DNA from 4 places in the Kribbella sp. DT2 genome. Region 1 is predicted to be linked to each of the others. Evidence: riboswitches for the same ligand, from Rfam matches in the RefSeq annotation. Region 1 holds a riboswitch; each other region holds the start of a gene.
The links. A riboswitch is a leader RNA that binds a small molecule or an ion and turns the genes downstream of it on or off. The one in region 1 is predicted to bind cobalamin.
Positions count from the first base shown of each region.

Region 2: it holds a riboswitch for cobalamin, as region 1 does, so the genes downstream of both, metE (5-methyltetrahydropteroyltriglutamate--homocysteine S-methyltransferase) here and ACLQ2O_RS03755 (CbtB domain-containing protein) in region 1, are expected to answer to the same signal.
Region 3: it holds a riboswitch for cobalamin, as region 1 does, so the genes downstream of both, ACLQ2O_RS37655 (ABC transporter substrate-binding protein) here and ACLQ2O_RS03755 (CbtB domain-containing protein) in region 1, are expected to answer to the same signal.
Region 4: it holds a riboswitch for cobalamin, as region 1 does, so the genes downstream of both, ACLQ2O_RS35265 (ribonucleoside-diphosphate reductase subunit alpha) here and ACLQ2O_RS03755 (CbtB domain-containing protein) in region 1, are expected to answer to the same signal.

Region 1 covers NZ_JBNCLH010000001.1:777,069-784,200, forward strand. The annotation lists gene ACLQ2O_RS03730 (DEAD/DEAH box helicase) at 1-1,360, shown strand, start outside; gene ACLQ2O_RS03735 (phosphotriesterase family protein) at 1,438-2,334, shown strand; gene ACLQ2O_RS03740 (DUF1304 domain-containing protein) at 2,432-2,800, shown strand; gene ACLQ2O_RS03745 (MFS transporter) at 2,847-4,205, shown strand; gene ACLQ2O_RS03750 (LysE family translocator) at 4,202-4,840, opposite strand; cobalamin riboswitch at 4,922-5,057, shown strand; gene ACLQ2O_RS03755 (CbtB domain-containing protein) at 5,091-5,288, shown strand; gene ACLQ2O_RS03760 (CbtA family protein) at 5,354-6,121, shown strand; gene ACLQ2O_RS03765 (histidine phosphatase family protein) at 6,118-6,678, shown strand; gene ACLQ2O_RS03770 (hypothetical protein) at 6,832-7,132, shown strand, end outside.
Region 2 covers NZ_JBNCLH010000002.1:788,894-796,025, reverse strand. The annotation lists gene ACLQ2O_RS12485 (DUF6986 family protein) at 1-508, opposite strand, end outside; gene ACLQ2O_RS12480 (IclR family transcriptional regulator) at 637-1,398, shown strand; gene ACLQ2O_RS12475 (potassium transporter Kup) at 1,415-3,334, opposite strand; cobalamin riboswitch at 3,422-3,636, shown strand; gene metE (5-methyltetrahydropteroyltriglutamate--homocysteine S-methyltransferase) at 3,755-6,058, shown strand; gene rocD (ornithine--oxo-acid transaminase) at 6,126-7,132, shown strand, end outside.
Region 3 covers NZ_JBNCLH010000012.1:96,259-103,390, forward strand. The annotation lists gene ACLQ2O_RS37625 (hypothetical protein) at 1-380, opposite strand, end outside; gene ACLQ2O_RS37630 (sterol carrier family protein) at 477-812, shown strand; gene ACLQ2O_RS37635 (MFS transporter) at 922-2,223, shown strand; gene ACLQ2O_RS37640 (hypothetical protein) at 2,258-3,238, shown strand; gene ACLQ2O_RS37645 (hypothetical protein) at 3,367-4,050, opposite strand; gene ACLQ2O_RS37650 (CGNR zinc finger domain-containing protein) at 4,114-4,599, shown strand; cobalamin riboswitch at 4,727-4,915, shown strand; gene ACLQ2O_RS37655 (ABC transporter substrate-binding protein) at 4,940-5,968, shown strand; gene ACLQ2O_RS37660 (FecCD family ABC transporter permease) at 6,121-7,089, shown strand; gene ACLQ2O_RS37665 (FecCD family ABC transporter permease) at 7,086-7,132, shown strand, end outside.
Region 4 covers NZ_JBNCLH010000010.1:232,171-239,302, reverse strand. The annotation lists gene ACLQ2O_RS35275 (isochorismatase family protein) at 1-449, shown strand, start outside; gene ACLQ2O_RS35270 (ribonucleotide-diphosphate reductase subunit beta) at 742-1,803, opposite strand; gene ACLQ2O_RS35265 (ribonucleoside-diphosphate reductase subunit alpha) at 1,800-4,766, opposite strand; cobalamin riboswitch at 4,898-5,054, opposite strand; gene ACLQ2O_RS35260 (DinB family protein) at 5,113-5,694, opposite strand; gene ACLQ2O_RS35255 (class I SAM-dependent methyltransferase) at 6,016-6,927, shown strand; gene ACLQ2O_RS35250 (TetR/AcrR family transcriptional regulator) at 7,016-7,132, shown strand, end outside.

The DNA of each region.
Region 1 (7,132 bases):
GTTCGTGCTGCCGCTGATCGCCCGGCTCGCGTCCAGCGGCACCCGCCGCCGGCCGAACCAGCCGCGCGCGCTGATCCTGGCGCCGACGCGGGAGCTGGCCACCCAGATCCAGGCCTCGATCACGCCGCTGACCGACGCGTTCGGGCTGCGCACGATGACCATCTTCGGCGGCGTCGGCCACGGCCCGCAGATCACCGCGCTGCGCAAGGGCGTCGACATCGTCGTCGCCTGCCCCGGCCGGCTCGAGGACCACGTCAAGGCCGGTCAGGCCAAGCTCGACCAGGTCGAGATCACCGTGCTCGACGAGGCCGACCACATGGCCGACCTCGGCTTCCTGCCCGCCGTACGGCGGCTGCTGGAGGCAACTCCGGCCAACACCCAGCGGCTGCTGTTCTCGGCCACGCTGGACGCCGGTGTCGACGTGCTGGTCAAGCGGTTCATGCGCAACCCGACCACGCACAGCGTCGACTCGGCGCAGTCGCCGGTCTCGAAGATGACCCACCACGTCCTGCACCTGCAGGCCGACAGCCGGCTCCCGGTGCTGGTGGACCTGGCCGCGGCCCCTGGCCGCACGCTGGTCTTCACCCGGACCAAGTACGGCGCCAAGTCGCTCACCAAGAAGCTGATCGCCCAGGGTGTGCCCGCGGTCGAGCTGCACGGCAACCTGTCCCAGGGCGCCCGCACCCGGAACCTGGAGGCCTTCTCCGACGGCTCCGCCCGGACGCTGGTCGCCACCGACATCGCGGCCCGCGGCATCCACGTCGACGACATCTCGCTGGTCATCCACGCCGACCCGCCGATCGAGCACAAGGCGTACCTGCACCGCTCCGGCCGGACGGCGCGCGCCGGGGCCGAGGGCACGGTCATCACGCTGATGACCGACGACCAGGTCAGCGACGTCCGCGACCTGACCCGCAAGGCCGGGATCGCGCCGAAGGTCACCAAGCTGCGGGTCGGTGACCCGCTGCTGGCCGAGCTCGCACCGGGTGAGCGCACCTACGTCGAGCCGACGGTCAAGCCGGACAACGACCAGGTACGCCGTTCCGGTGGCGAGTCCGCCGGACGGGGACGCGGCGGCCGTGGCCGACGCTCGGCCTCCGGTCCGGGCCAGTCCGCTCCGGCGGCTCGTGGCGCGGGCAACGGTGGTGGCCGTGGCGGCTCCGGCGGTGGAGCCCGCGGTGGCGCCTCCGGCGGAAAGCGCAGCACCGGTGGAGCCCGCGGCGGCGCAGCCGGCCGGAGTGGTTCCGGCAGCGCGCCGAAGAGCTACAGCACCACGACTCCGGGCGCCAGTGCCCGTCCGGCTGGTGCGGCGGCCTTCTCGGCCGGCACCCGTGCGGGCAGCGGCCGACGCGGTCGCTGACCTCAGGCAAACTCGATGGACAAGGCCCAGGATGCCCGTGGCAACCTGGGCCTTGTCTTGTTCTGAGGGGAGAACCGATGGCCGTCGTACGGACCGTGCTGGGTGACGTTGAAGCCGAGGAGCTCGGCGTCTGCAACGCTCATGACCACCTGTTCTTCCGCAGCGTCATGCTGCCGGGCCAAGAGCTCGACGACTACGACGCCGCCGTGCAGGAGGCCAGGCTCTACGCCGAGGCCGGTGGACGGACGATCGTCCAGTGGACGCCGCACGGACTAGGCCGTCGGGCCGGCCTGTTGCCGCGGCTGTCCCAGGAGTCGGACGTCAAGGTGATCGCCGCGACCGGACTGCACCGGGCCGAGCACTACGCCGAACTACCCGAGCAGGACCTGGCCGAGCTGTTCGTGCAGGAGCTCACCGAGGGCATCGGCGACAGTCAGGTGCGCGCCGGAATGATCAAGATCGCCAGCGGGTTCCACGGGCTCGACAAGCACACCTCGTGGGTGCTGGACGCGGCGGCCGAGGCTCAAAGGGCGACGGGAGCGCCGATCGGCATCCACCACGAGCTGGGTACCGGAGCGGGCGTCGTACTGGATCGTCTGGAAGAGCACGGCGTCGCTCCGGATCGGATCGTGCTCGGGCATCTGAACCGCTTTCCCGACCACCAGGTCCACCAGGAGCTGGCGGCGCGCGGCGCATTCCTCGCCTTCGACGGGCCGTCGCGGACCAATCACGCCACCGACTGGCGGATGGTCGACTGTCTGGCCGCGCTCGTCGAGGCCGGGTACGCCGATCAACTGCTGCTCGGTGGTGACACGACGACCGCGCGGGCCCGGCTCGCGACCGGTGAGGGCCCGGGAATGCCCTACCTGTTGACGAATCTCCGCCCGAGGCTCACCCGCCGGCTCGGCGAGGACGTGGTCGAGCAGATTTTCGTCACCAACCCGGCCCGCGCCTTCGCGACCGACTGGAAGTAGCGCGCCGAGCCGCCGAACGCGCCGTACGGGGCATCGGCACGAACTCGTCACCCGTGACGTCGCGTTGCCGGAGGCATCCGGGCGGTACCGTTCGCAGGTGAACACCGTCGCGCAGATCTTCGTGGCCCTGGCCGGCATCCTCCACGTACTCTTCTTCGCCCTGGAGAGCGTGCTCTTCCGCAAGCCGAGCGTGCAGCAGCGTTTCCTGGTCAGGACCGAGGCGGAGGCCGAGGCGGCGCGGCCGTGGGCGTTCAACCAGGGGTTCTACAACCTGTTCCTGGCGGCCGGTGCGATCGGTGGTCTGATCGCCGGCGGCGACCGCGGGCACGCGATCGCGCTGTTCTCGTGCGCGTGCATGCTCGGCGCCGGGCTCGTCCTGATCGGCTCGGACCGCCGGATGGCCAAGTCCGCCGCGATCCAGGCGGTGCCGCCGATCCTCGCGCTGGTGCTGGCCGCTGTTCTGTAGCCGAGCAGTTGACTTCAAGTGTGCTTGAAGTCAGAGAGTTCTCGGCATGACCACGTCGATCGCGGCGCCTCGCCCGCCCGGAGTTCTCGCCCCGCAGTACCGTGCGCTGACCGTCGGGATGGTCGCGCTGATCACGCTCGTCGCGTTCGAGTCCCTCGCCGTGACGACCGCGATGCCGACCGTCGCGCAGGCCCTCGACGGCCTGTCGCTGTACGCGCTGGCTTTCGGCGGACCGCTCGCCTCGGGCGTCGTCGCGATGGTTGTCTCCGGCACCTGGTCGGACCTCAAGGGCCCGACTCGCCCGCTCTGGCACGGCACCGGCTGGTTCCTGGCCGGCCTGGTGATCGCCGGTCTCGCGCCGACGATGGAGGTCCTGGTCGTCGGGCGGGTGATCCAGGGGTTCGGCGCCGGTCTGCTCACGGTCGCCCTGTACGTCGTCGTCGGGCACCTCTACCCGGCCGAGCTCAGGCCGCGGATCTTCGCCGCGTTCGCGACCGGGTGGGTCGTCCCGTCGCTGGTCGGCCCCGCGATCGCCGGGCTGATCGTCGAGCACGCCAACTGGCGGATCGTCTTCCTCGCCGTACCGGTCCTGGCTGTTCCGGCGGCGCTGATCATGCGGCCGGGGCTCTCCAAGGGTGAGCACGTGACGCGCTCAGGGAAGCTCTGGAGCCAGCGGGCCTGGTACGCCGTTGGCGCCGCGCTCGGCGTCGGACTGCTGCACTACGGCGGTCAGCAGCACGGGGCCGTCCAGCTGATCCTGATCGCGGTCGGTCTGGCCGCGGTGGTCGTGTTCGCGCCGAAACTGCTGCCGAAGGGGACGTTCACGATCCGCGCCGGGCTGCCGTCGGTGATCGCGCTGCGCGGGCTGGTCGCGGCGGCCGGCTTCGGCGCTGAGGTGTTCCTGCCGCTGATGCTGACTCGGGAGCGCGGGCTGTCGCCGGCGTTCGCCGGCCTGGTGCTGACCGTCAGCGCGCTGAGCTGGACCGCGGCGTCGTGGTACCGGGGTCGGCCGAACCAGCCGTTCGAGCACCACGTGTTCCTGCAGGCGGGCATGGTCTCGTTGCTGCTCGGCATCGCGATCGCGGCCGCGACGCTCGACGACCGGGTACCGGTGGTCGTCGGCATCCTCGGCTGGGCGCTCGCCGGACTGGGCATGGGAACGGTGTTCCCGACCGTGTCGGTGCTGGTCCTCGAGTACTCCACGCTCGAGCAGCAAGGCGCGAACAGCTCGGCCCTGCAGCTCAGCGACTCGTTGCTGACAGCAACGGTCCTGGCGATCGGCGGCTCACTCTTCGCGGCCATCGAGCCGCACTCGCCGACGACGGCCTTCCTGACCGCCTTCGGGCTGCCCGCCGCGCTGGCCCTGCTCGGCGTCCTGGCCGCCCGCCGTACAAGGGTGTACTAGTCCTTCGAGCCGCTGACCGCGATGCTCGCGCCGAGGCCGACGATCATCAGGCCGCCGGCGCCGCCGACCAACTCCAGGCGGCGGGGCGATCGGGCGAACCAGTCCCGGGCCGAGCCGGCGGCCACCGCCCAGACCGTGTCCGAGAGCAGGGCGATCGCGATGAAGACCAGGCCCAGCAGCAGGATCTGCAGCGTGGCCGCGCCGGCCGCGGGGTCGACGAACTGCGGGAGGACGGCGGCGAAGAAGACCGCCGTCTTCGCGTTGGTCACGCCGACCAGGAAGCCCTGGCGGAGGACGCGGCGGGTGTTCGCCGGTCGCGCCTCGGCGCCCAGGGCCGACGCCAAGGACTTGCGGGTGCGGAAGGCGTGGATGCCGAGGTAGATCAGGTACGCCGCTCCGGCCAGCTTCACCGCGGTCAGCGCGATCGCGCTCGCCGCGATCAGCGTCCCGAGCCCGAGCGAGACGGCGACCAGCAGGAACGCGGCGCCGAGGGTGTTGCCGAGCATCGTCAGCATCGCTTCACGGCGGCCGACGGCCAGCGCGCGGCCGACGATGAACAGCACGCTCGGACCCGGTACGACGATGACGATCAGCGCGGTGACGGCGAAGGCCACCAGATGATGAGTGGACGGCATGCAGTCAGGCTAGGTGTCAGGCGGGAGCCGGGCGCGACAGGTGGGGAAGATCACCCGCCGCGCCGCCGTCCGTTGACCCGTCACGAACCCTGCCGCTACCGTTCAAAGGTCAACCTGCGGTGCCATGAGGGAAACCGGTGAGAGACCGGTACGGCCGCGCCACTGTGAGCGAGCAGCTGCTCGTGAGTCAGGACGCTCGGGCACCAGCAGCCTTTCCAATGGGGACGCGCAATTCCCCAGGAGGTCTCAGATGCCTGCTCCTGCCCGCTCGGTCGCCGTACCGGCTGTTTCCCCGCGTCTGCTCGCGGTCGCCCTGCTCACCATCGGCGTGCTGCTGATGCTGGCCTACCTGGTCGCCTTCGACCAGGGCGCGATCTCGCAGTCCGGCATGTACCTGCACGAGTTGATGCACGACGGCCGGCACCTGCTCGGCGTGCCCTGCCACTGACGTCCTGCGGTTTCTCCGCTCCCCGTTCCCGACCCGCTCGGGCTTGAACAACTGACAGGACCGTCATGCGTACTTTCGGAAATCTCCTGGTGCGCGGGCTGATCGTCGGCCTCTTCGCCGGCCTGCTGGCCGGAACCTTCGCGTACGTGATGGGCGAACCGCACATCGACGCCGCGATCGCGATCGAGGAGGCCGGCGGCGCCGCGCACACCCACGGCGAGGAACCCGCCGCTGAAGCCCCCGCCGCCGAAGAGGAGGCGCCGCTGGTCAGCCGCGACGGCCAGCGCTTCGGGCTCTTCCTCGCCACCAGCCTGTACGGCGTAGCGCTCGGTGGCATCTTCGCCGTCGGTTTCGCGCTGCTCCGCCGCCGGCTCCGCACCGACGGCGACTCCTACGCCTCCCTCGGCCTGGCCGCGGCGGGCTTCGTCGGGATCGTGCTGGTGCCGTTCCTCAAGTACCCACCGAACCCGCCGGCCGTCGGGGACCCGGAAACGATCACCAAGCGCACCGTGACCTACCTGCTGACGCTCGTGATCGGCCTGCTCGCGGTCTGGGCCGGGGTCGCGGCGTCCCGCTGGGCGCAGCGCTTCGGCGACGCGCCCTGGATCCGGCTCGCAGCCGGCGGCGGTGCCTTCGGGGTGACCATCGTCGCGGCGTACCTCATCCTGCCGTCGATCAACGAGGTGCCCGGGTCGTTCCCGGCGACGCTGCTGTGGCAGTTCCGGTTCGCCTCGCTCGGCACGCAGGCGGTGCTGTGGACCGTGCTGGGATTCGGTTACGCTGCGTTGGTGGATTGTAACTCCAAGGTCACCAAGGAGACCGTCGCCGCGTGACGACAACCCTGACGCTCGTCGCGCACGCGCTGACGCCTGGTCTGCGCGGGCTCGTACTCGGTGGAGAGCCCGCGCCGGACCAGGCCAGCCTGGAGGCGGCCCGCGACCTGCGGGTCGACGCCGGTACGACGTACTGCGGCCCGGAGCCGGCGGCGATCCTGACTGCTGAGGCGATCGGCCTGCAGCCGGTGGTGGTCGGCGCACTGCGCGACCGCGAGTACGGCGACTGGACCGGGCGTGACCTGGAGGAGCTGCTGGCCACGGAGACCGCGGCGGTCTCGGCGTGGCTGGAGCGTCCCCACACGGCTCCGCCGGGCGGGGAGTCGGCCAACGACCTGATCGCCCGGGTTGCGGACTGGCTGGGCGACCTGACCGAGGACCCGGGCCATGCGGACCGGCGTACGGTCGTTGCTGTGGTTCACCCGGCGGTGGTCCGCGCGGCTGTGCTCTACGCGCTGGAGGCCCCGGCCGAGTCGCTCCGGCACGTCGACGTCCGCCCGCTGGCGACCGTGGGTCTTTCCGCACACGCCACGTCCTGGTCACTCAACTTGCACTGACAAACCGGTTCGACGCGGTTCGTCGTTCGCCACAGCATCCCAACGCCCAGACGATGAGCTTCGACGAGCTGCCCGGGGCCGAGTGAACGACGGAGCCCGGGTACGGCGTGCGCCGCGCCCGGGCGTCACCAGACAACCGGAAGGACCTACCCGATGACGCTGACCGAGGCCCGTGATCTCCTGCGCGAGGAGCTGCTCGCAGTGGCGGCGGCCGCCGTACCGGGACAGCAGGGCGTCGTCACGCACGACGTGGGCCCGGTGAACCCTCACGTGCTGGAGGACGGCGACGGGCCGCAGTCGGTCTGCCTGATCACCGTGGAGAACGGCGACCCGGCCGTGGTCGACCCAGTGGGCCAGGTGGAGGCGGCTGTGGCGACGCTGACCGAGCGCGGCTGGCAGGCGGAGGTCCAGCCGGTCGAGAGCGGGCACCACCGGGCCTCGGCGAGCCGCGACG
Region 2 (7,132 bases), on a different contig from region 1:
CACCGGCCGAGGCCAGCTCACCGACGAAGAGATCCAGCGTCCGTACGCCGCGACGCCGGCTCGGCGCCTCCAGCGACTTGATCCGCAGACCGTGGAACGGCGGCGCCGACCCGTCCTTGACGGTCGACGCCAAAGCCCGCGCGGCAGCAACGGCTGCGGCGTCCTCCTCCTCGTCGGACCGCGTCCCGTAGCCGTCCTCGAAGTCGATCCGCAGATCCTCGATCGGCTCCGCGTCGAGCTTCGCGATCACCCGTTCGTAGACCTGCTCGTGCAACGCAGGCACGGCCGAAGCCAGCTCCGCGGCCGACCCGGCGTGCGCCGCCAGCGCGGCCTTCGCCTCGGCAGCCCACGCACCAACCGTCCCGGCGTCGTACTGATCGCCCGGCACGTACACCGTGTGCACCGGCTGCCGCACCCCCCGATCCCCCGGGTACCGCGTGGCCAGTACGGCGTCCGCCTCGGCCAGCCGTCGGTCGAGGTCGCCGACGAGAGCGTCGAGGTCTGTCATACCCACCACCTTAATCTCCATGATTTCCGTATGGTGGAGACTATTATCCACAAACCGGAACCAGCAAGACCTTGAGCTTCCGGGATCTGGCGCTAGACTTCCGCCATCCGGAATCCGAAGGAGACCTCGTGGCGGAAACCACCGGCACCCCGCGCTCGGGCAGCGTGCAGTCGATCGAGCGCGCTTTCGGCCTGCTCGAACTGATGGCCGACGCCGGCGGCATGCTCGGCCTGTCCCAGCTCGCCACCGCGTCCGGCCTCCCCCTGCCGACGATCCACCGCCTGGTCCGCACGCTGGTCGATCTCGGCTACGTCCGCCAGGAGCCCTCCCGCCAGTACGTGCTCGGCCCGAAGCTGATCCGCCTCGGCGAGACCTCCTCGCACATGCTCAGCGTCTGGGCCCGCCCACACCTGGCCCGCCTGGTCGACGAGCTCGGCGAGTCCGCGAACCTGGCGATGCTCGACGGCGACCAGATCGTCTACCTCGCGCAGGTCCAGTCGCGACACTCGATGCGCATGTTCACCGAGGTCGGCCGCCGGGTCCTCCCGCACTGCACCGCCGTCGGCAAGGCGATCATGTCCCAGCTGCGCGAGGCCGAGGTCCGCGACCTGCTGCAGCGCACCGGCATGCCGAAGCACACCGAGACCACGATCACCGACGTCGAGGAGTTCGCGGCCCAGCTCCGCAAGGCACAGCAGGACGGGTACGCCGTCGACGAGGGCGAGCAGGAGCTCGGGGTCCGCTGCATCGCCGTACCGGTGCCCGACGTCCCGTCGCGGCTCGCGTTCTCGATCTCGGGCCCGGCCGGCCGGATGACCGAGCCCCTGGTGGACCGGGCGATCCCCCTGCTCACGCAGGCCGCCCAGTCCTTCTCCGACGACCTGCGCTAAGCCGCCCGAAGGATCACTAGACGTCGATGCGCGAGCCCATGATGACCACGCGGTCGCGGGGCAGACCGAAGTACTCGGCGGCGTCCGCGCTGATGTGCGAGGTCGCCACGAACAGCCGGCTGCGCCAGCGCGCCATGTCCGGGTGCTCACCGAGCCGCAGCTCGATCGTCGACAGGAAGTACGACGTGTCGCTCAGATCGATCGAGGCCACCTCGGAGCTCTGCTCCGCGGCCAGCCGCAGTACGGCGGCCACGTCCGGGGTCTGGACGTAGCCGAACCGGGCCGTCACGTGCACGATCCGGTCGTCGTCGAACCCGAGGTCGTCGATCGTGATCCGCTCGGTGTCCGGGACCGACGGCACCGGCTCGGTCTCGATCGACAGGATCACGACGTTCTCGTGCAGGATGTGGTTGTGCTCGACGTTCGCGCGCATCGCCAGCGGCACGGTGTCCTTGCCCCGGTTCAGGAAGACCGCCGTCCCGGGCACCCGGCGCAGCGGCGGCCGCGCGTCGTGCAGCTCGTTGACGAACGTCGTCAGTGAGCCTTCCTGACGCTCGCGCCGCGCGGTGACCAGAGCGCGCCCGCGCTGCCAGGTGGTGAGCACGGTGAAGACCGTGATCCCGATCAGCAGCGGCAGCCAGGCGCCGTGCACGAGCTTGGTCAGGTTCGCCGCGAGGAACAGCAGCTCGATCGACAGGAACACCGCTCCTCCGCCGATCACCACCCACATCGGCTTGCCCCACTGCTTGCGGACGATGTAGAAGAACAGCACGGTGTTGATCGTGACCGTGGCGGTGACCGCCATCCCGAAGGCGAAGGCGAGCGCGGCCGAGGTCTGGAACGCGAAGACCAGCGTGAGCACCGAGATCATCAGCGCCCAGTTGATCCACGGCACGTAGATCTGGCCGATCGTCTCGTCCGACGTGTGCAGGATCCGCAGCCGCGGCAGGTACCCGAGCTGCACCGCCTGGCGGGCGACCGAGAACGCGCCGGTGATGACGGCCTGGGACGCGATCACCGTCGCGGCGGTGGCGAGCAGGACCAGCGGGATCCTCCCCCACTCGGGCACGAGCAGGAAGAACGGGCTGCTGATCGACGACTGGTCCTTGAGCACCAGCGCGCCCTGCCCGAGGTAGCTCAGGACGCACGCCGGGAACACGAGGATCAGCCAGGCCCGGGTGATCGGCGCGCGGCCGAAGTGCCCGAGGTCGGCGTACAGGGCCTCGGCGCCGGTGATCGCGAGCACGACCGCGGCCAGCGCGAAGAAGGCGTGCCCGAAGTCGTTGGTCAGGAAGCCCAGCGCGTACGTCGGCGACAGGGCCTTCAGGATCTCCGGGTGGCGGGTGATGCCACCGATCCCGGCCGCGCCGATGGTGACGAACCAGATCACCATCACGACGCCGAACGACCGCCCGATCCGGCCGGTGCCGAGCCGCTGCAGCGTGAACAGGACGACGATGATCGTCGCGGTGATCGGTACGACGTACGAGTCCAGCCCGGGCTCGACGACCTTGAGACCCTCGACCGCGGACAACACCGAGATGGCCGGCGTGATCATCGAGTCGCCGAAGAACAGCGACGCGCCGAAGATGCCGAGCCCGGCCAGGATCACCTTGGTCCGGCGGCTGCCGTTGGTGCCGTGGCTACGGATCAGTGTGATCAGCGCGAGGATGCCGCCCTCGCCGTGGTTGTCCGCGCGCAGCACCAGCAGCACGTACTTGATCGTCACGATGATCGTGACCGCCCAGAAGATGAGCGACACGATCCCGAACACGCTGTCGGCCGAGACCGGCACCGGGTGCGGGTCGCCGGGGTTGAACACGGTCTGGATCGTGTAGATCGGGCTCGTGCCGATGTCCCCGAAGACCACGCCGAGGGCACCGATCGTCAGCAGCGTCCGGGACTGCACGCGGCCGTCCACGTGGTCGGTGCTCATCGCGTCAGCCTGTTCACGCGCGCATTGAACCAAATCAGCCTGGCTGGCAGACCGATCACACTCGCGTCGTGCTGTGAGAGTTCTGTGAGAAAGTGGAGACGCAGTGGTTCGGCCCGGTCGCCAGTCGGGTCGTCGTAAGAGGGAACCCGGTGGAAATCCGGGACTGCCCCGCAGCGGTGAGTGGGAACGACCGCCGTCATCAGCACTGGACCGGAGGACCGGTCTGGGAAGCGACGGCCAGTAGGTGTCTGGAGCCAGACGCGCCCGCGAGTCCGAAGACCTGCCTCTGCCCGCCGTGCGTCGTCGTACGGCGGTGACCGCGTGACCTCGTGGGAAGGTCGGCCGTGCGCGACCCGTCGCGCCTGCCGTCGTTCTCCTGAGGTCCGGGGTCTTCGAGACTGCCTCGCCAAGGAGAGACACTTGAACACCCAGTCAGCAGCACGGTCCACCGTGTACGGCTACCCGCGTCAGGGCCAGAGCCGTGAACTGAAGAAGGCCGTCGAGGGCTACTGGAAGGGCACCGTCAGCGCGGACGCCCTCCGGCAGACCGCGGCCGGCCTGCGCAAGGCCAACTGGCAGCAGCTCGCTGCCGACGGCATCGACGAGGTCCCGACCGGCGACTTCTCGTACTACGACCACGTGCTCGACACGTCGGTCCTGCTCGGCGCGATCCCCGAGCGGCACCGGGCCGCTGTGGCCGCGGACCCGCTGGACGGGTACTTCGCGATGGCCCGCGGCACCCAGGAGGTCGCGCCGCTGGAGATGACCAAGTGGTTCGACACCAACTACCACTACCTGGTCCCCGAGCTCGGCCCCGACAGCACCTTCACCGCCGACACCAGCAAGCAGGTCGCCGAGCTTCGCGAAGCGCTCGACCTCGGGCTGACCGCGCGCCCGGTCGTCGTCGGCCCGATCGCCTACCTACTGCTGGCCAAGCCGGCGCCGGGCGTCGACGAGCACTTCGAGCCGCTGTCGCTGCTCGACAAGATCCTCCCCGTGTACGCCGAAGTGCTCGCGGACCTGCGCGCCGCCGGCGCCGGCTGGGTGCAGCTGGACGAGCCGGCGCTGGTCCAGGACCGCTCGGCCGATGAGCTCGACCTGACGGCCCGCGCGTACGCCGTACTGGGTGGTCTGACCGATCGCCCGCGGCTGCTCGTCGCGTCGTACTTCGACCGGCTCGGCAAGGCGCTGCCGGTGCTGGCCAAGTCGCCGGTCGAGGGTCTGGCGATCGACTTCACCGGTCCCGCGGAGGGCAACCTCGACGACCTGGTCGCGGCCTCCGAGGTGCGCTCGAAACGGCTCGTCGCGGGCGTGGTCAACGGCCGCAACATCTGGATCAACGATCTCACCAAGTCGCTCGCCACGCTGACCCGGCTGCGCTCGCTGGCCGGTCAGGTCGACGTCAGTGCGTCGTGCTCCCTGCTGCACGTCCCGTACGACGTCACGGCCGAGGACGGCGTCGACCCGGAGGTCGCGCGCTGGCTGGCGTTCGCCCGGCAGAAGTCCGCCGAGATCGCGACGCTGACGCTCGGCTTCACCGAAGGCGCCGAGGCGATCGCCGACCAGCTGAACGCGAACCGGGCCGCGCTGGACTCCCGGAGCGCTTCGGCACTGACGAACAACCCCGACGTCCGGGCGCGGGTCGCAGCGGTCACCGACGCGGACAGTCGCCGCTCCACGCCGTACGCCGAACGCAGCGCCGCCCAGCAGGCACGGCTCGGCCTGCCGTTGCTCCCGACAACGACTGTCGGGTCGTTCCCGCAGACCACCGAGCTGCGGACGGCGCGCGCCGACCTGCGCGCCGGACGGATCGACGCGACGCAGTACGACCAGCGGATCGAGGCCGAGATCCAGGAGGTGCTCGCGTTCCAGGAGAAGGCCGGGCTGGACGTGCTCGTGCACGGTGAGCCCGAGCGCAACGACATGGTCCAGTACTTCGCCGAGCAGCTCGACGGGTACTTGGCGACGCAGCACGGCTGGGTCCAGTCGTACGGCACCCGGTACGTCCGGCCGCCGGTCCTGGTCGGCGACATCTCGCGGCCGGAGCCGATGACGGTCCGCTGGTGGGCGTACGCACAGCTGCAGACCGAGCGTCCGGTCAAGGGCATGCTGACCGGTCCGGTCACGATGCTCGCGTGGTCGTTCGTCCGCGACGACCAGCCGCGCAGCGACACCGCACGCCAGGTCGCGCTGGCGTTGCGGGACGAGGTCAACGATCTCGAGGCGGCCGGTGCCGCGGTGATCCAGGTCGACGAGCCGGCGCTGCGCGAGACCCTGCCGCTGCGGCAGGCCGACCGTGCGGCGTACCTGAGTTGGGGCACCGAGGTGTTCCGGCTGACGACCAGCGGCGTCCGGGCGGACACGCAGATCCACACGCACATGTGTTACGTGGAGTTCGGCGACATCCTGAACGCGCTGGACGAGATGGAGGCCGACGTCGCGAGCCTCGAAGCGGCCCGCTCGCACATGCAGGTCGCCCACGAGCTCGGCAACGCCGGCTACCCGCGCGGCGTCGGTCCCGGCGTCTACGACATCCACTCCCCGCGCGTCCCCGGCACGCCCGAGGTCGTCTCACTGCTGCAGAAGGGTCTGGCCGCGATCCCGGCCGAGCGCCTGTGGGTCAATCCCGACTGCGGCCTGAAGACCCGCGGCTGGCCCGAGGTCCGCGACTCCCTCGACCACCTGGTCGGCGCGGCCCGCGCCGTCCGCGAACAGCTCGGCTGACCTCAGTAGCAGGTAGTACAGGATATGCTCTCCTGTACTACCTGTTACCGACGAAGGGAAGCGATCCGTGACCGACCCGGTGAGGCTGGAAGAGCAGTACGGCGCACACAACTACCACCCACTGCCGGTCACCATCGCTCACGCCGAGGGGGCCTGGGTCACCGACACCGGCGGCCGGCGCTATCTCGACTGCCTCGCCGGGTACTCCGCGCTCAACTTCGGGCACCGGCACCCGGCGCTGATCGCGGCCGCGACCGAGCAGCTCGGCCGGGTGACGCTGACCAGCCGGGCCTTCCACCACGACCAGCTCGGCCCGTTCTGCGCGGAACTGGCCGGGCTGGCCGGCAAGGACGCCGTCCTGCCGATGAACTCCGGCGCCGAGGCCGTCGAGACCGCGCTGAAGCTGGCCCGCCGCTGGGGCTACCTGGTCAAGGGCGTGCCGGACGGCGAGGCCACGATCACCGTTGCTGACGGCAACTTCCATGGCCGGACCATCAGCATCATCAGCTTCTCCGGCGACGCCGACGCGCACGACAACTACGGCCCCTACACGCCGGGCTTCCGGTCCGTCCCGTACGGCGACGCGGCCGCGCTGGAGGCCGCGATCGACGACACCACGGTCGCCGTCCTGCTCGAACCCGTCCAGGGTGAAGCCGGCGTCATCGTCCCGCCGGACGGTTACCTGGCCGCCGTCCGCGCGGCCTGTACGGCGAACAACGTGCTGATGGTCGCCGACGAGATCCAGTCGGGCCTCGGCCGGGCCGGGGCGACCTTCGCCTCCGAGCGGGCGGGCGTCGTACCGGACGTGTACATCCTCGGCAAGGCGCTCGGCGGCGGCATCGTCGCGCTGTCGGCCGTCGTCACCGACCGGGCGATCATGGACGTCATCACGCCCGGCACCCACGGCAGCACCTTCGGCGGCAACCCGCTCGCCGCCGCCGTCGGGCGCGCGGTGGTCAAGCTGCTCGAACCGGGCGATCTCCAGCAGCACGTGCTCGACCTCGAGCCGGCCCTCCGCGAACGGTTGGAGCCTTTGCGCGCGCAGGGCCTGGTCGGCCTCCGCGTCCACGGACT
Region 3 (7,132 bases), on a different contig from region 1:
TCGATGCTGCCCTGCCGAGCTTCGAGCAGCGCGGTCGGCGTCTGCTTGCTGCCGCGCGCGTCGAACCGGACCTGCCAGACGCCGGTCGGGTCGACGTACCGGGGCCGGGTGCCGGCCTGGCTGCTCTTCCAGCCCGCCGGGACCTCGGCGGTGATCGGCGCCTTGTCGCTGCCGAACGTCTCGGCGACGAACTGCAAGGAGTCCGGCTGCAGCCCGTCCGTCGCGGTCGACGTGGGCGACGGTGCCGGACTGGTGACGACGGTCTGCGCGGAGTCGTTTCCCGTTGCACTGTTGATGGCCAGCACGGTGCCGAAGACGGCGACCCCGACGGTCATCCCGGCCAGTGTCGCCACCAGCGCCTGGTGCCTGGGCGTAAGCATCCGGACCTCCGCATCGCCTTGTCAGTGCCTTGTCACGGCCCTTGATTATCGACCACGAAGGGGGCGCGAGCGAAACCGCGACTACGCTGGCCCGTCGTGGACTTCGACACGGCGCGACGCCGGTACCAAGCAGGTGAAGCCGAGCGGGCCGATCTGAAACTCCTGGTGAAACAACTCCTGAAACTGCTGGTCACCAAGGCCCCCGGCCACGCCGTCGAGGTCCGCGTCCCGCCGTACGGCGCAGTCCAGTGCATCGAAGGCCCAAGACACACCCGAGGCACCCCAGGCGCAGTCGTGGAGATGCCCCCGGAACTCTGGATCGACCTCGGCCTCGGCCGCACCACCTGGCCCGAAGCCCGCGACAGCGGCAAGCTGCGCGCCAGCGGCGAACGCACCGACCTCAGCGCCCTCCTACCACTGGTGGACGACTAGAAGAACAGAGAGAAGGCGCTCGCCGCTGGGTGATTGGTTTCGGTTCAGACCGCGTCCACGGGCTGTAAAAGGGTCGTCGTGGTTCGCCGTCAGGTGCCACCATGAGCCGGTGGCAACAAGTTTTCGTGAGCGGCTGGACCGTCTGAAGGTCGATCTGACCCCCTGGCGGGCGTCTCGCGACTTCCGCATCCTGGTGATCTCCGGCTCGGTGTTCTACCTCGGCGGCATGGTCGGGTACGTCGCGCTGCCGTTCCAGCTCTACCAGCTGACCGGCTCGAACTTCGCGGTCGGCGCGATGGGCCTGGTGACGATCGTCCCGCTGGTGATCTTCGGCTTGTACGGCGGGGCGCTGGCCGATCACGTCGACCGGCGCAAGATGCTGATCCTGACCGGTATCGCGCAGGTGGTGATCTGTGCGGCCCTGCTGGCGAACACGCTGCTGGCGAGCCCGCAGACCTGGGTGATCTACGTCTGCGGTGCGCTCAACGCGATCGCGTCGTCGCTGCAGCGCCCGTCGCGGGAGGCGTTGTTCCCGCGCGTCGTACGGCACGAGGACATGCCGGCCGCCGTCACGCTCAACTCGCTGATCCTCCAGGTCGGGCAGCTCGCCGGGCCGGCGCTCGGCGGCGTACTGGTCGGCACGGCCGGTGTGATGTGGGCGTACGCCGTGGAGCTGGCCGGGCTGGTGGTCGCGACGCTGCTGTTCCTGCTCCTGGGGTCGTACAAGCCGAGCGAGCACAGCACCCCACCGAGCCTGCGAGCGATCGGCGACGGCATCAAGTACGCCGTCCGCCGCCGGGATCTGCTGGGCACGTACGCCGTCGACATGGTCGGCATGTTCCTCGCGATGCCGATCGTGCTCTTCCCGGCCTTCGCCACCGAGGTCCTGAAGGAACCCAAGCTGCTCGGCCTGCTCTACAGCGCCGAAGCGGTCGGCGCGATGCTCGCGACCCTGACCAGCGGCTGGGCCCGACGCGTCCACCACCACGGCCGCGCGGTGACCCTCGCCACCATCGCCTGGGGTGCGTCGGTCGGCATCGCGGGCCTGGCGCCCAACATCTGGTTCGCCATCGCGTTCTTCGCCGTCGCCGGCGGCGCCGACATGATCTCCGGCCTGTTCCGCGCCGTGATCTGGAACCAGACCATCCCCGACGAGATGCGCGGCCGCCTGGCCGGCATCGAGATGCTGTCGTACTCCCTCGGACCGTTGGGCGGCCAGTCCCGCTCCGGCCTGGTCGCCGACCTCACCAGCGTCCGTACGTCGATCGTCAGCGGCGGCATCCTCTGCGTGGCCGGCGTCGTCGGCACCGCGGTCTGGCTGAAGGACTTCTGGCGCTACGACGCCCGCACCGACGAGCACGCGATCCGCGAACGGGAGTTGCGCGCGACCTCGGGCACGAGCTCCGCCTGACGATCCACCAGCCTCCGGCTAGAGTCGGGTCACCATGCGTACCCGTCCAGTGACTTCCCTCGTGGCTCTTGCCGGTCTGCTCGCACTGAGCGGATGCGGCGGTGGCGTTGGCGAGACCGCGCCGAATGTGCCGCCGTTGGTGTCGGTCAGTACGGCGCCGACCGAGTCGCCGAGCGTGTCGCCGTCGGGGACGCCGAGTGTGCCGCCGGAGTCGAAGGTCGCGGACACGTTGTGCGTGCGGATGAACCAGGCGCTGGTGCAGGCGACGCTCGCCGTACCGGTGGTGAGGATCCAGCCGAAGGCGGTGCCGGCGGAGATCGGGGTGCCGAGCTTCGACATCTGCCAGTTGGCGTTGAGCGCGAGTCCGAGTGGGCCGGTGCTTCGGCTCGGGGTGTCGGTGCTGCCGGCGACCAGGGAAGAGCTGACGGCGGCTCAGCAGGCGTACGCCGCGACGAAGGCCGAGCCGGCGCGTGCGATCGCGGTCGGGCAGGGCGGTTACGGGACGAGCAAGTTCGCGGTGTTCCTGCTGGGGACCCGTCTCTACAAGGTCGAGGGTCCGGTGGCGACGCAGACCAAGTACGTCGTACTGGCGCAGGAGGCGGCCAGGCAGGCGGCCGGGTTGCCGGAGGCGGCGCCGTTGATCACTCGTGAGGAGTGCGAGCGCGGGTCGAACGCGGCCGCGAAGGTCATGGGTACCACGGCGACGGCGCGGCGGGACAGCGAGACGGCGGCGGGCGATCTCGTCTGCGGCTGGATCACCTCGACCGCCGTGGTCTACTCGACGGCTCGCCGGATGGCCGACGCGGCGGCCGCGATGGCGTCGGTCCGCAAGGCGCCGACGTCGCAGTCCGTTCCGTTGGGTGACGAGGGGTACGTCGACACGGCCACCGGGCGCGGGACGATCCGCGTCGGGACGGACAAGATCGCCGACCTGGTCCCGCTGCCCGGCGCCAAGGTGAAGACCGACGACATGGTCGCCTTCGCCCTCGCCGTCTCCCCGCTCTACACGCGCTGACCGCGCCGCCGCTCACGCGCTGATGCGTCGCTGTGCTGATCGCGCCGCCGCGCGCCGCTCCACGCGCGTTGATGCGCCGCCGCGCTGACCGCGCCGCCGCCCGCCGCGTTGACCGAAGCGGCGCGCGCCTACTTCACCACGTCGGACAGCAGCCAGCCGATCCGCAGTTCCTCCGCGCCGGGACGGTAGGTCCGCAGCAGTTCCGCGCGCTCAGGATCGTCCTCGGGAAGGTCCTCGGCGAGCACGGCCTGCGCGGCGATGGTCTGCGGCCGGGCGCCGAGCGCGCCGCGCAGGTGGAGCGAGCGGCGCAGCATCGCGATCCGTTCGGCGGGCTCCTGCAGGTGTGCGAGGTGCCGAATGATGTACGACTCGAAGAGGCCGTCGCCGGTCCGCGTCGCGATCTCGAGCGCGGTCTCGTAGCGCGGGATCGCGGCGGCTCCGTCGTCGTCGATGTTGTCCAGCAGGACGCCCCAGTGGTACTCGGCCCACCCGCGCTGCAGCTCGGTCCCGGTCCGGGTCGCCGCACGGTAGTTGTCCTCAGCAACAGTCCGGTCGTCCGCGCGCGGGCGCTGGAACAGCAGCCGGCTGTACGCCAGTCGCGCCGTCAGCAGGTGCGCGGTCGACGAGGTCGGATCGAGCGCCGCGACCGCCTGCTCGGCCTCGTCGTGACCCTCGACCTGGAAGAACCAGCGGTCGACAGCGATCTCCGCGCGCAGCTCGGGATCGGCGTCCGGGCCCAGGACGGCGAGCGCGGCGTCCCACTCCCCGAGCAGTTGCAGGCGCCGAGCGATGTAGGTGGCATCAGTTAGCATGATACCTACGGTAAGCAGCGCGATGTAGGGGGTCAAGTGCAATACGGTGACTACATTGGGAACGTGACCCGGCTGGCGGTCGAGCTGGCCAACACCGGCACGCTCGACCCCGACGGCGAGCTCGTCGCCGCGTTCTTCGCGGAGCACGAGATCGCTCCACCGCCCGACGGCCGGTACGGCGACCTGCCGGACCTCGTCCGTACGGCGCTGGCCGAGTCGGTCGACGGCGCTGCCCCCGACGCCGTGCACCGCCTGCTGCGCGACTACCCGCCGGACATGCACCTGACCGACCACGACGGCGGCTGGCACGTCCACTTCAGCCGCAACGGCACCCCGGCCAAGCGCTGGGTCGGCCAGTTGGTCGCCGCCAAGCTCGCGCTGGTCGCGGCGGGCGACCCCTCGGTGACGCTGGGCCGGTGTGACGCGTCCAACTGCGGCAACTACTTCGTCGACCAGTCGCGGAACCGGACCCGCCGCTTCTGCTCCAACGCGTGCGCGAGCCGGACGACCGTCGCGGCGTACCGGGCCCGTACGGCGAAGAACGCCTAGCGGCCGTCGCTTCGCCGCGAAGAACTCCCGGCGGACCTCTGGGCTGTCCGGCCCGGCGCGCCGGCTCGGCGGAGCCGGGCGAGGTCGCGCGCCTGGACCGTGTGCTGCGACCGGGTCGCAGCGTGGGTTACCGTGTGCCCGTCGTGGTGTTCGGGAAGCCGGTGGAGTACCGGCGCGGCCCTCGCCACTGTGATCGGGATTGTCCGCTGAGCGTTCACCAGGTGTGAGACCACTGGCCCGGAGGGGCTGGGAAGGTCAGCTCGGCGGATGCGGTCGTCCCGTCAGCCAGGAGACCGGCCACGACGCGTCCCGTCCACGAGGTGTTGGAGGAACGGTCGCCATGGCCGTCGTACCCAAGGCAGTGCTTGCTGCCGTTTTCCTGTCCCTGGTCGCCGGCTGCGGAAGCGCCGGCGCCGACGAAGGTCCGAGCGCGAGCGCGACGACCGTGAAGAACTGCGGCCTCGACGTCGCTGTCGACGGCCCGCCGCGGCGGGTGTTCGCGGCGTACCAGCCGGCCATCGAGATGGCACACGCGCTGGGTATCTCCGACCGCCTGGTCGGGACCGCGTTCCTCGACTCCGAGCCGCTGCCCGAGTACGCCGGTGCGCAGCGGGACCGCAAGTACTACAAGAACATGCCGAGCCGCGAGGAACTGCTCAGCCTGAACCCGGACTTCGTGCTGTCCGGCTTCAACGACATCTTCAACGCGGCCGGCAGTGACGGCAGCTTCGGCAGCCGCAAGTCGCTGTCCGACCTCGGCGTGCAGACCTGGATCTTCAGCCCGCTCTGCCCGACCGCGGACGGCAAGGGCGACGAGGCGATCGACCCGTCGACGGTCTCGATGGACAACGTGTACGCCGACCTGCGCGACCTCGGCAAGCTGTTCGGCGCGAGCGACAAAGCCGAGCAGGTGATCGCGGACCAGAAGGCGCGGATCGCGGCGGTCGAGACCAAGGTGAAGGGCGCCGGCAAGCCGACGGTGGCGATCGTGCGGCCTGGGCTCGAGGGCGGCGGGATGACGGTGTCCGGTGGTCCGGACTTCGGCACGGTGCTGATCAGGCAGGCCGGTGGGGTGAACGCGTTCGCGGGGCTGACCTCGAAGCGGAACGTGAAGATCAGTGTCGAGGAGTTCATCAAAGCCGACCCGGACTACGTGCTGATCAGCGGTTGCTGCGACGCGACGCTGACCGAGGCGCAGGGGCAGCCGGACGTCGACAAGCTGCTGAAGAACCCGGCGTTCGCGAACCTCACGGCGGTGAAGAACAAGCACGTGGTGCCGTGGTTGTTCGCGCACCACTCGGCCGGCGTTCGCGGCGCGAACTCGACCGAGCTGATCGCGAAGATCATCCACCCCGACCTGGTCAAGTGACCGCCCAGGTCGCTGACGGTCGTCCGGGACCTCGTGGCCGGCGGGGAATCGATGGTCCGCCGCGCGCCGACGGTCGGCGGGGAGGCGACGGACGAGGCGCTCCCGGCCGGCCGGGGTTATTGCGGGGTGGGCTGACGAAGACCGGTGGTCTCGTGATCGCGTTCGCCGTACTGCTGGCGGCCGTGCTGCTCTCCTTGCTCGCCGGGACCGAGTGGTTCGCGCCGCGGGACGTGTACCTGGCAGCGGCCGACTTCACCGGCTCCGACACCGACCGCGTGATCCGGTACTTACGCCTGCCGCGGACCGCCACCGGCCTCATGGCCGGCGCGGCCCTCGGCTTGGCCGGCGCGCTGATGCAGGGCGTCACCCGCAACGCGTTGGCGGACCCCGGGATCCTCGGCGTCAACGCCGGAGCCGCGGTGGCCGTCGTCGCGGCGATCGGCGTCTTCGGCGTGACGAGCCTGGCCGGCTACGTGTGGTTCGCGATGGGCGGCGCGCTGGTGGCGACCGTCGTGGTCTACCTCGTCGGCGCCCTCGGGCGCGGCGGCGCGACGCCGGTCAAACTCGCGCTGGCCGGTGCGGCGTTGTCGGCCATGCTCGGGTCGGTCACGTCCGCGGCGACGCTGCTCGATCTGTCGACGCTGAACGAGTTCCGCTTCTGGGTGGTCGGATCGCTCACGATGGCGACCGGCCCGATCGTCGGCCAGGCATTGTCCTTCATTGCCCTAGGCATCGTTCTGTCGTTGGTGCTCGGGCGCTCGCTCAACCAGCTCGCATTGGGTGAGGAGCTCGCGACAACCCTCGGCACCCGGGTCGGCCTGGTCCGGGTCCTCGCAGGCCTCGCGATCATGCTCCTGGCCGGTACGGCGACCGCGATGGCCGGCCCGATCGGCTTCGTCGGCCTCGCCGTACCGCATGTCGCACGGGCGATCGTCGGCGCCGACTACCGCTGGATCCTGCCGTACTCACTCGTCCTCGCGCCGACGTTGCTGCTGCTCGCGGACGTGGTCGGCCGCCTGGTGGTCAGACCGGACGAGCTCCAGGTCGGCATCATCACCGCGCTGGTGGGAGCGCCGCTGTTCATCGCGCTGGTACGCCGCCAAAGGCTGGCCGAACTATGAGCACCCCCGTACGCATCGGCCCCTTCTCCGGCCGGATCGATCC
Region 4 (7,132 bases), on a different contig from region 1:
TCCGCGCCCGGAAGCTGCCGGTCTTCCTGGTCCGCGTCCAGGCGACTCCCGCCGACTCGATGCCCGGCCGCACCGAGTACCAGCGCCCCTCCGGTGGCACGCCCGTCGCGGACGGCTCTGAAATCGTCCCCGCCCTGGCCGGCCACCCCGAGGACGTCACCGTCACCAAACGCAACTGGGGCGCCTTCTACGGCACCGACCTCGACCTCCACCTGCGCCGCCGAGGCATCACCCAGATCGTGCTCACCGGCATCGCCACCAGCATCGGCGTCGACACCACCGCCCGCGAGGCCTACGCCCACGGCTACCACGTCACCCTCGCCACCGACGCGATGTCGGACCTGTCGGCCGAGGGCCACGCCTTCACCCTCCAGACGATCTTCCCCCGCCTGGGCGAGTCCGGCACGACGGCCGAGGTCCTCGAACTACTTGAGAAGACCCGCTCGTAGGAAGCTGCTGCTGCTGCTGCTGCTGCTGCCGCTGCTGCCGCTGCCGCTGCCGCCGCCGCTAGCGCTGCCGCTGCCGCCGACGAGCGCCGCGCCCGCCCGAGCACCGACGGCGCCCGCCGACTGCTGCGCCCCGCCGCCCCCTCCAACCCCGCACGCCCCCACCCGCGGTGCGGGTGGGGGCGAGCGGGGATGGAGAGGGCACGCCGTACGCGAGGCGCTTGCTGAGCGTCCATAGCACCGGCCGGTGCAGTGCGAGCCTGGACGAGATCGAGCGAGCGCCCCATCCCGCTTGTCAGTCCCAGGTGAGGCCGGAGGCTGACTGGTACTCGATGACTCTGGTTTCGAAGAAGTTCTTCTCCTTCTTGAGGTCCATCACCTCGGACATCCAGCCGAAGGGGTTGCGGGTCTCGCCGAAGATGGGCTGGATGCCGATCTGTTCGGCGCGGCGGTCGGTGATGAAGTGCATGTACTGCTCGCACAGGTCGGCGGTGAGGCCGAGCATGCCGTTGGGCATCGTCGAGCGGCCGTAGGCCACCTCGAGCGCGCAGGCCTCGGTGAGCATCTGGCGGACCTCGGCCTGGAACTCAGCAGTCCACAGGTGCGGGTTCTCCAGCTTGATCTGGTTGATGCAGTCGATGCCGAAGTTCAGGTGGATCGACTCGTCGCGCAGGATGTACTGGTACTGCTCGGCGATGCCGACCATCTTGTTGCGCCGGCCCAGCGACAGGATCTGCGCGAACCCGGTGTAGAACCACATGCCCTCGAAGACCACGTAGAACGCGATCAGGTCGCGCAGGAAGTCGGTGTCGGCCTCCGGCGTACCGGTCCGGAAGTTGCCGTCCTCCAGGTGCCGCGTGTACTTCAGCGCCCAGGCGTCCTTGTCGGCGATCGACGGGACCTCGCGGTACATGTTGAACAGCTCGCCCTCGTCCAGCCCGAGCGAGGTGCAGATGTACTGGAAGGTGTGCGTGTGCACGGCCTCCTCGAACGCCTGGCGCAGCAGGTACTGCCGGCACTCGGGGTTGGTCAGCTGGCGGTAGACCGCGAGCACGATGTTGTTCGCGACCAGGGACTCCGCGGTGGCGAAGAAGCCGAGGTTGCGCTTGAGCATCAGGCGCTCGTCCTCGGTCAGGCCGTCGTTGCTCTTCCACAAGGAGATGTCGGCCTGCATGGAGACCTCGGTCGGCATCCAGTGGTTGTTGCAGGCGGCAAGGTACTTGTCCCAGGCCCACTGGTACTTCAGCGGGAGCAGCTGGTTCACGTCGGCGCGCGCGTTGATCATCGCCTTGTCGGCGACCTCGACCCGGTCCGCGCCGACGGCGATCTCACCGAGTCCGGTGGGGGTGGTGGTCACTGGCAGGCCTCGCAGTCGGGGTCGTCGAGCTTGCAGACAGCAGGGGCGTCGAGCAACGTGTCGTCCATCGGAACGACCGGCGCCGCCGCCGGGGGAGTGGCCGGCACCTCGGCCACCGGAGCGGCCACCTGCGCGGGAGCTGCGGCCGGGGCGGGAGCTGCGGCCGGCGCGGGGGCGGCCGGCGCGGGGGCTGCGGCCGGAGCGACCGGCACTGCGTTCAGCCGGCCGTCCGTCCCCTGCAGAGTCGACTTCTCGACGTGGGTGGCCGACTGGGAGCGCAGGTAGTACGTCGTCTTCAGCCCGTACCGCCAGGCCGACCGGTACAGCTCGTCGAGCGCCTTGCCGGACGGGGCCGACATGTAGAGGTTGAGCGACTGCGCCTGGTCGATCCACTTCTGCCGCCGCGACGCCGCCTTGATCAGCCACAGCGGCTCGATCTCGAACGCGATCGCGTACAGCGCGCGCAGGTCGGCCGGGATCCGCTCGATCCGGCTCAGCACGCCGTCGTGGTACTTGAGGTCCGACACCATCACCTGGTCCCACAGCCCGCGCGCCTTCAGGTCGGCGACCAGGTACGGGTTGGCGACGGTGAACTCACCGGACATGTTCGACTTCACGAACAGGTTGCTGTACGTCGGTTCGATCGACTGGCTGACCCCGCAGATGTTGGAGATCGTCGCGGTCGGCGCGATCGCTAGCACGTTGGAGTTGCGCATGCCGTCCTTCAGCACCTTCGCGCGCAGCGCCTCCCAGTCGAGCGTCCGGCCGGTGTCCAGCTGGACGTCGCCGTTGCGCGCCGTCCGCAGCAGCTCGAGCGAGTCGATCGGCAGGACGCCCTGGCTCCATAGCGAACCGTCGTACGTCTGGTACGTCCCGCGCTCGGCGGCCAGTTCGGTCGAGGCCTCGATCGCGTGGTAGCTGATCGCCTCCATCGAGACGTCGGCGAACTCGACGGAGGCGTCGGACGAGTACGGGATGCGCAGCGCGAACAGCGCGTCGGCGAAGCCCATCAGGCCGAGGCCGACCGGGCGGTGCCGCTGGTTGGCCCGCTCCGACTCCGGCGTGGTGTAGAAGTTCACGTCGATCACGTTGTCGAGCATCCGGACCGCGGTCTTCACCGTGTCGCGCAGCAGGTCCGCGTCCAGACCGGTCTCGGTCAGATGGGCAACCAGGTTGACCGAGCCGAGGTTGCAGACGGCGGTCTCGTCGACGGTCGTGTTCAGCGTGATCTCGGTGCACAGGTTCGAGGAGTGCACCACGCCGTCGTGCTGCTGCGGGGAGCGCAGGTTGCAGGCGTCCTTGAAGGTGATCCACGGGTGGCCGGTCTCGAACAGCACGGTCAACATCCGGCGCCACAGGTCGACCGCCTTGACCCGCCGGAACACCCGGATCTCACCACGGTCGGCAGCGGCCTCGTAGTTCTCGTACGCCGTCCTGAACGCCGCGCCGTACAGGTCGTGCAGGTCCGGGACCTCGTCGGGGGAGAACAGCGTCCAGTCGCCACCGGCCTCGACCCGCTGCAGGAACAGGTCGGGCACCCAGTTCGCGGTGTTCATGTCATGGGTCCGGCGGCGCTCGTCGCCGGTGTTCTTGCGCAGGTCGAGGAACTCCTCGATGTCCATGTGCCAGGTCTCGAGGTACGCACAGACCGCGCCCTTCCGTTTTCCGCCTTGATTGACTGCTACAGCAGTGTCGTTGGCGATCTTCAGGAACGGGACGACGCCCTGGGACTCGCCGTTCGTACCGCGGATCTTGGCGCCGATGCCGCGGACCGGGGTCCAGTCGTTGCCCAGGCCGCCGGAGTACTTGGCCAGGAGCGCGTTGTTGCGGATGCCGGCGAAGATGCCGGACAGGTCGTCGTCGACCGTGGTCAGGAAGCACGACGACAGCTGCGGCCGCGTCGTACCGGAGTTGAACAGGGTCGGCGTCGACGACATGAAGCGGAACGAGCTGAGCAGCTCGTAGAACTCCAGCGCCCGGGTCTCCCGGTCGTCCTCCTTGAGCGCCATGCCCATCGCGACCCGCAGGTAGAACGCCTGCGGCAGCTCGAACCGGACCTTGTCGATGTGCAGCAGGTACCGGTCGTAGAGGGTCTGCAGGCCGAGGAACGCGAAGTCCAGGTCGCGCTCGGGCCTGATCGCCGCGGCCAGCCGGGCGAGGTCGAAGGTGGCCAGCTCGGGGTCGAGCAGCCCGGCCTCGATCCCGGTGCTGAGGTAGCGCGGGAAGTACTCGGCGTACGCCGTGCTCATGTCGGCCTGGGTCGCCTGCCGGGGCTCGCCGTGCACACGGCCGAGCGTCTCGCGACGGATCTGGTCGAGCAGCAGGCGCGCGGCGGCCTGGCTGTACTGCGGCTCGGTCTCGACGTACGAGCGGGCGGCCATCACCAGGGCGAGCTCGACCTCGTGCTGGGCGATGCCGTCGTAGCAGGAGCTGAGCGTCTCGTCGAGGATCTGCTCGGGGTCGACGGCGTCCAGACCGGCGGCCGCCTCGGCGATCACCAGCCGGAGACGGGCGACGTCCAGTGGCGCTCTGCTACCGTCGGCGCTACGGAAAGTGATGACCGGTGTCTCGGTCACGCCGGTCGGGTCGGACGGCGTCCGGGCTTTGGTGCGCTCTTCGCGGTACAGCACGTAGGCGCGGGCGACCTGATGCTCTCCCGCGCGCATCAGAGCCAGCTCGACCTGGTCCTGGATGTCCTCGACCTGAACGCTGCGCCGTGCGTCGCCGCGGCTGGTCAGCGCCGTCACGACGCGGGCGGTCAGGTCGGTCACCAGGTCACGGACCCGGTGACTGGTGCCGGCCTCGGCGCCCTCGACGGCCAGGAAGGCCTTGCTCACGGCGACCGCGATCTTGGTCGGGTCGAATGCGGTGCTGGTGCCGTCACGGCGGACGACGGTCAGCTGGGACGCCGACGGGTCGGGCACGGTGCCCGATGCGGGCGGCGACGACGAAACGATGGTCACAGGCGCTCTCTCCACGCGAGTTCCGGGGGACCATGACCTGGGGAAGAGCGCGCGACGCAGGGCAGCACGGCGAGTACGGCCGCCTTGACGCCCACCGACCCACCCACGAGGTCTCGGACCAACGCGTACCGGCGGTACGCGCACCGGTGGCAGGTACTCGGACTCGCGGACGACCTGTCCGCTCACCGTTGCGGGGCAGTTCCGGACTCGCACCGGATTCCCCTGTTGCCTCGGCCCGGCCGCGCTTGGTCGCGTCACCCGGGCAGAACCACCAGCACGCAGAACACTAGCGGTAGACCCCGACATGTAGTGCCTCGACGCGCCGCGTGTCGCACATCTAGTGGTTTCAGGCGGCCAGCGCATGGAGGTCCCGTAGCGTCATGATCTCCGATCCGTGATGGATCAGCTCCCGGTTGAGCCGCAGGACGACGTGGCCGAAGGGCTCCGCGGCGTCCAGTTCGGTGGCCTGGCTGAGACCGACCGTCATCACCTGCTCCTCGTCCAGCGCGGCGATCGAGTCCTGCCACGCGTCGACCCAGTGGGTCAGCCAGGCGACCGCGTCCTGGGCGTTCCCGTGCAGCGTGATGTCCGTGCGGCCCTGGATCCGCTCGCCGAAGGTCCACTCCCAGCGCTCGAAGAACGTCTCGGTCAGGTGCGCGATCAGCCAGGCGATCGTCCGCGGCCCGCGATGGTCCGGCTCGTCCGGCCACTGCGCCACCCACTCACCCGATCCGAGCGACCGGAAGCGGCCGGCATGCCGTCGCCGTACGACGGTCAGCGCCTCCGCGCTCGGTCTCCAGAAGTACTCGTCGTCGGTCAGTGCCGCCAGCCGCTGGGCCAGCACCATCCAGCTGAAACCGAGCTGGCCCCGCACCATCGCCATCGCCGACGGTCGCTCCAGAATGTCCCAGTCGAACGGTTCCGGCATCACAGATCCTCACGCTCCCCGATTCCCCGCGGTTTGTTCTTGCTTCGAACATGTGTTCGAATTGTGGTCGAGAGAACGCCGGAAAGTCAATCAGCACAGCGTGTCGGTGCTGGTGCTTCCGGTGGTCGACTGTTAATGCGAGCGCGACCGGGGAGCTGGTGTGGAGTGAGACCCAAACGTGATTACTCAGCGTGGCCGACGGGAGTAGAGTCACGCTGGGTGAGCAGCGCTGGGGGAACGCTCTCGGGAGGGTCCGGGGGCGCGGTAACTGCTCGCGGGACTGCTTCCGAGGGGGAAACGCGTGACGCCGGGTGAGTCGAGATGAGCCTGAGTGGTGATGCCTGGACCTGGGCCTGGAGAGACTGGGAGGACGAGGACCGGGCCAGGCGACAGAAGGAGAAGCCGGTGGCGCTGGACGCGGACGAGCTGACGCAGGTGGCGGCCAACGAGGCGGACTGGGACGCGCGGGCGCCGCTGCACGCCGCGAGCAAGTTCTACGAACGGCCGGCGGACTTCTGGTTCGCCGACTACGAGTGGGCCGACCTGGGGGAGCTGGGTGGCCGTGACGTCGTCCATCTGCAGTGCCATCTGGGGACGGAGACGATCGCCTTCGCTCAGCGGGGTGCGCGGACGGCCGGGCTGGACCTGTCGGCGCGGTCGCTCGACGAGGCTCGCCGGCTGGCGACGGAGGCCGGGGTCGAGATCGACTACGTGCACGCCAATGTGTACGACGCGGTCGAGGCGCTGGGGGACCGGCGGTTCGACGTCGTGTACACCGGCAAGGGCGCCCTCTGCTACCTGCCGGACCTGCCGAAGTGGGCCGAGGTTGTCACCGGTCTGCTCAAGCCTGGTGGGTCCGTCTACATCGTCGAGTTCCATCCGCTGCTGAACTCGTTGCGCCCGGTCGGGTTGCCTGGTGAGTCCGACGAGTTGGTGCTGCGCAACGACTATCTGGAGGGCCGGGGCGCGATCGCGCACGAGTCGACGGTCACTTATACCGGCGACGAGGTCCCGGGACGCAATACCAGTTACGAGTGGATGCACGGGCTGGGTGAGGTGGTCACCACGTTGTCCGCGGCTGGATTGCGGATCGACAGTTTGCGCGAGTCCGAGGTGCTGCAGTGGCCGCGCTGGCCGTCGATGGTCCAGACCCCGGAAGGCTGGTGGCGCCTGCCGGACGATGCGCCACGGATCCCGTTGCTGTTCGCGCTGAAGGCGACCAAGCCGGCCTGATCTGATCCCGCTCCGGAGGCGGGCTGGGTGGAGCTCCCTCGAAAGGCTTCTGGCACGGCGTGCTAGCACGGTGTGCTAGTTTGCTGGTGTGGCGGAGCAGCGGGAGCGGATCTTGGCGGCTGCGGCGCGGGTGACGGGGGAGAGCGGGCTGGAGAAGGTGTCCGTCCGGGCGGTCGCGGGGGCTGCGGGCATTGGAATGGGGACG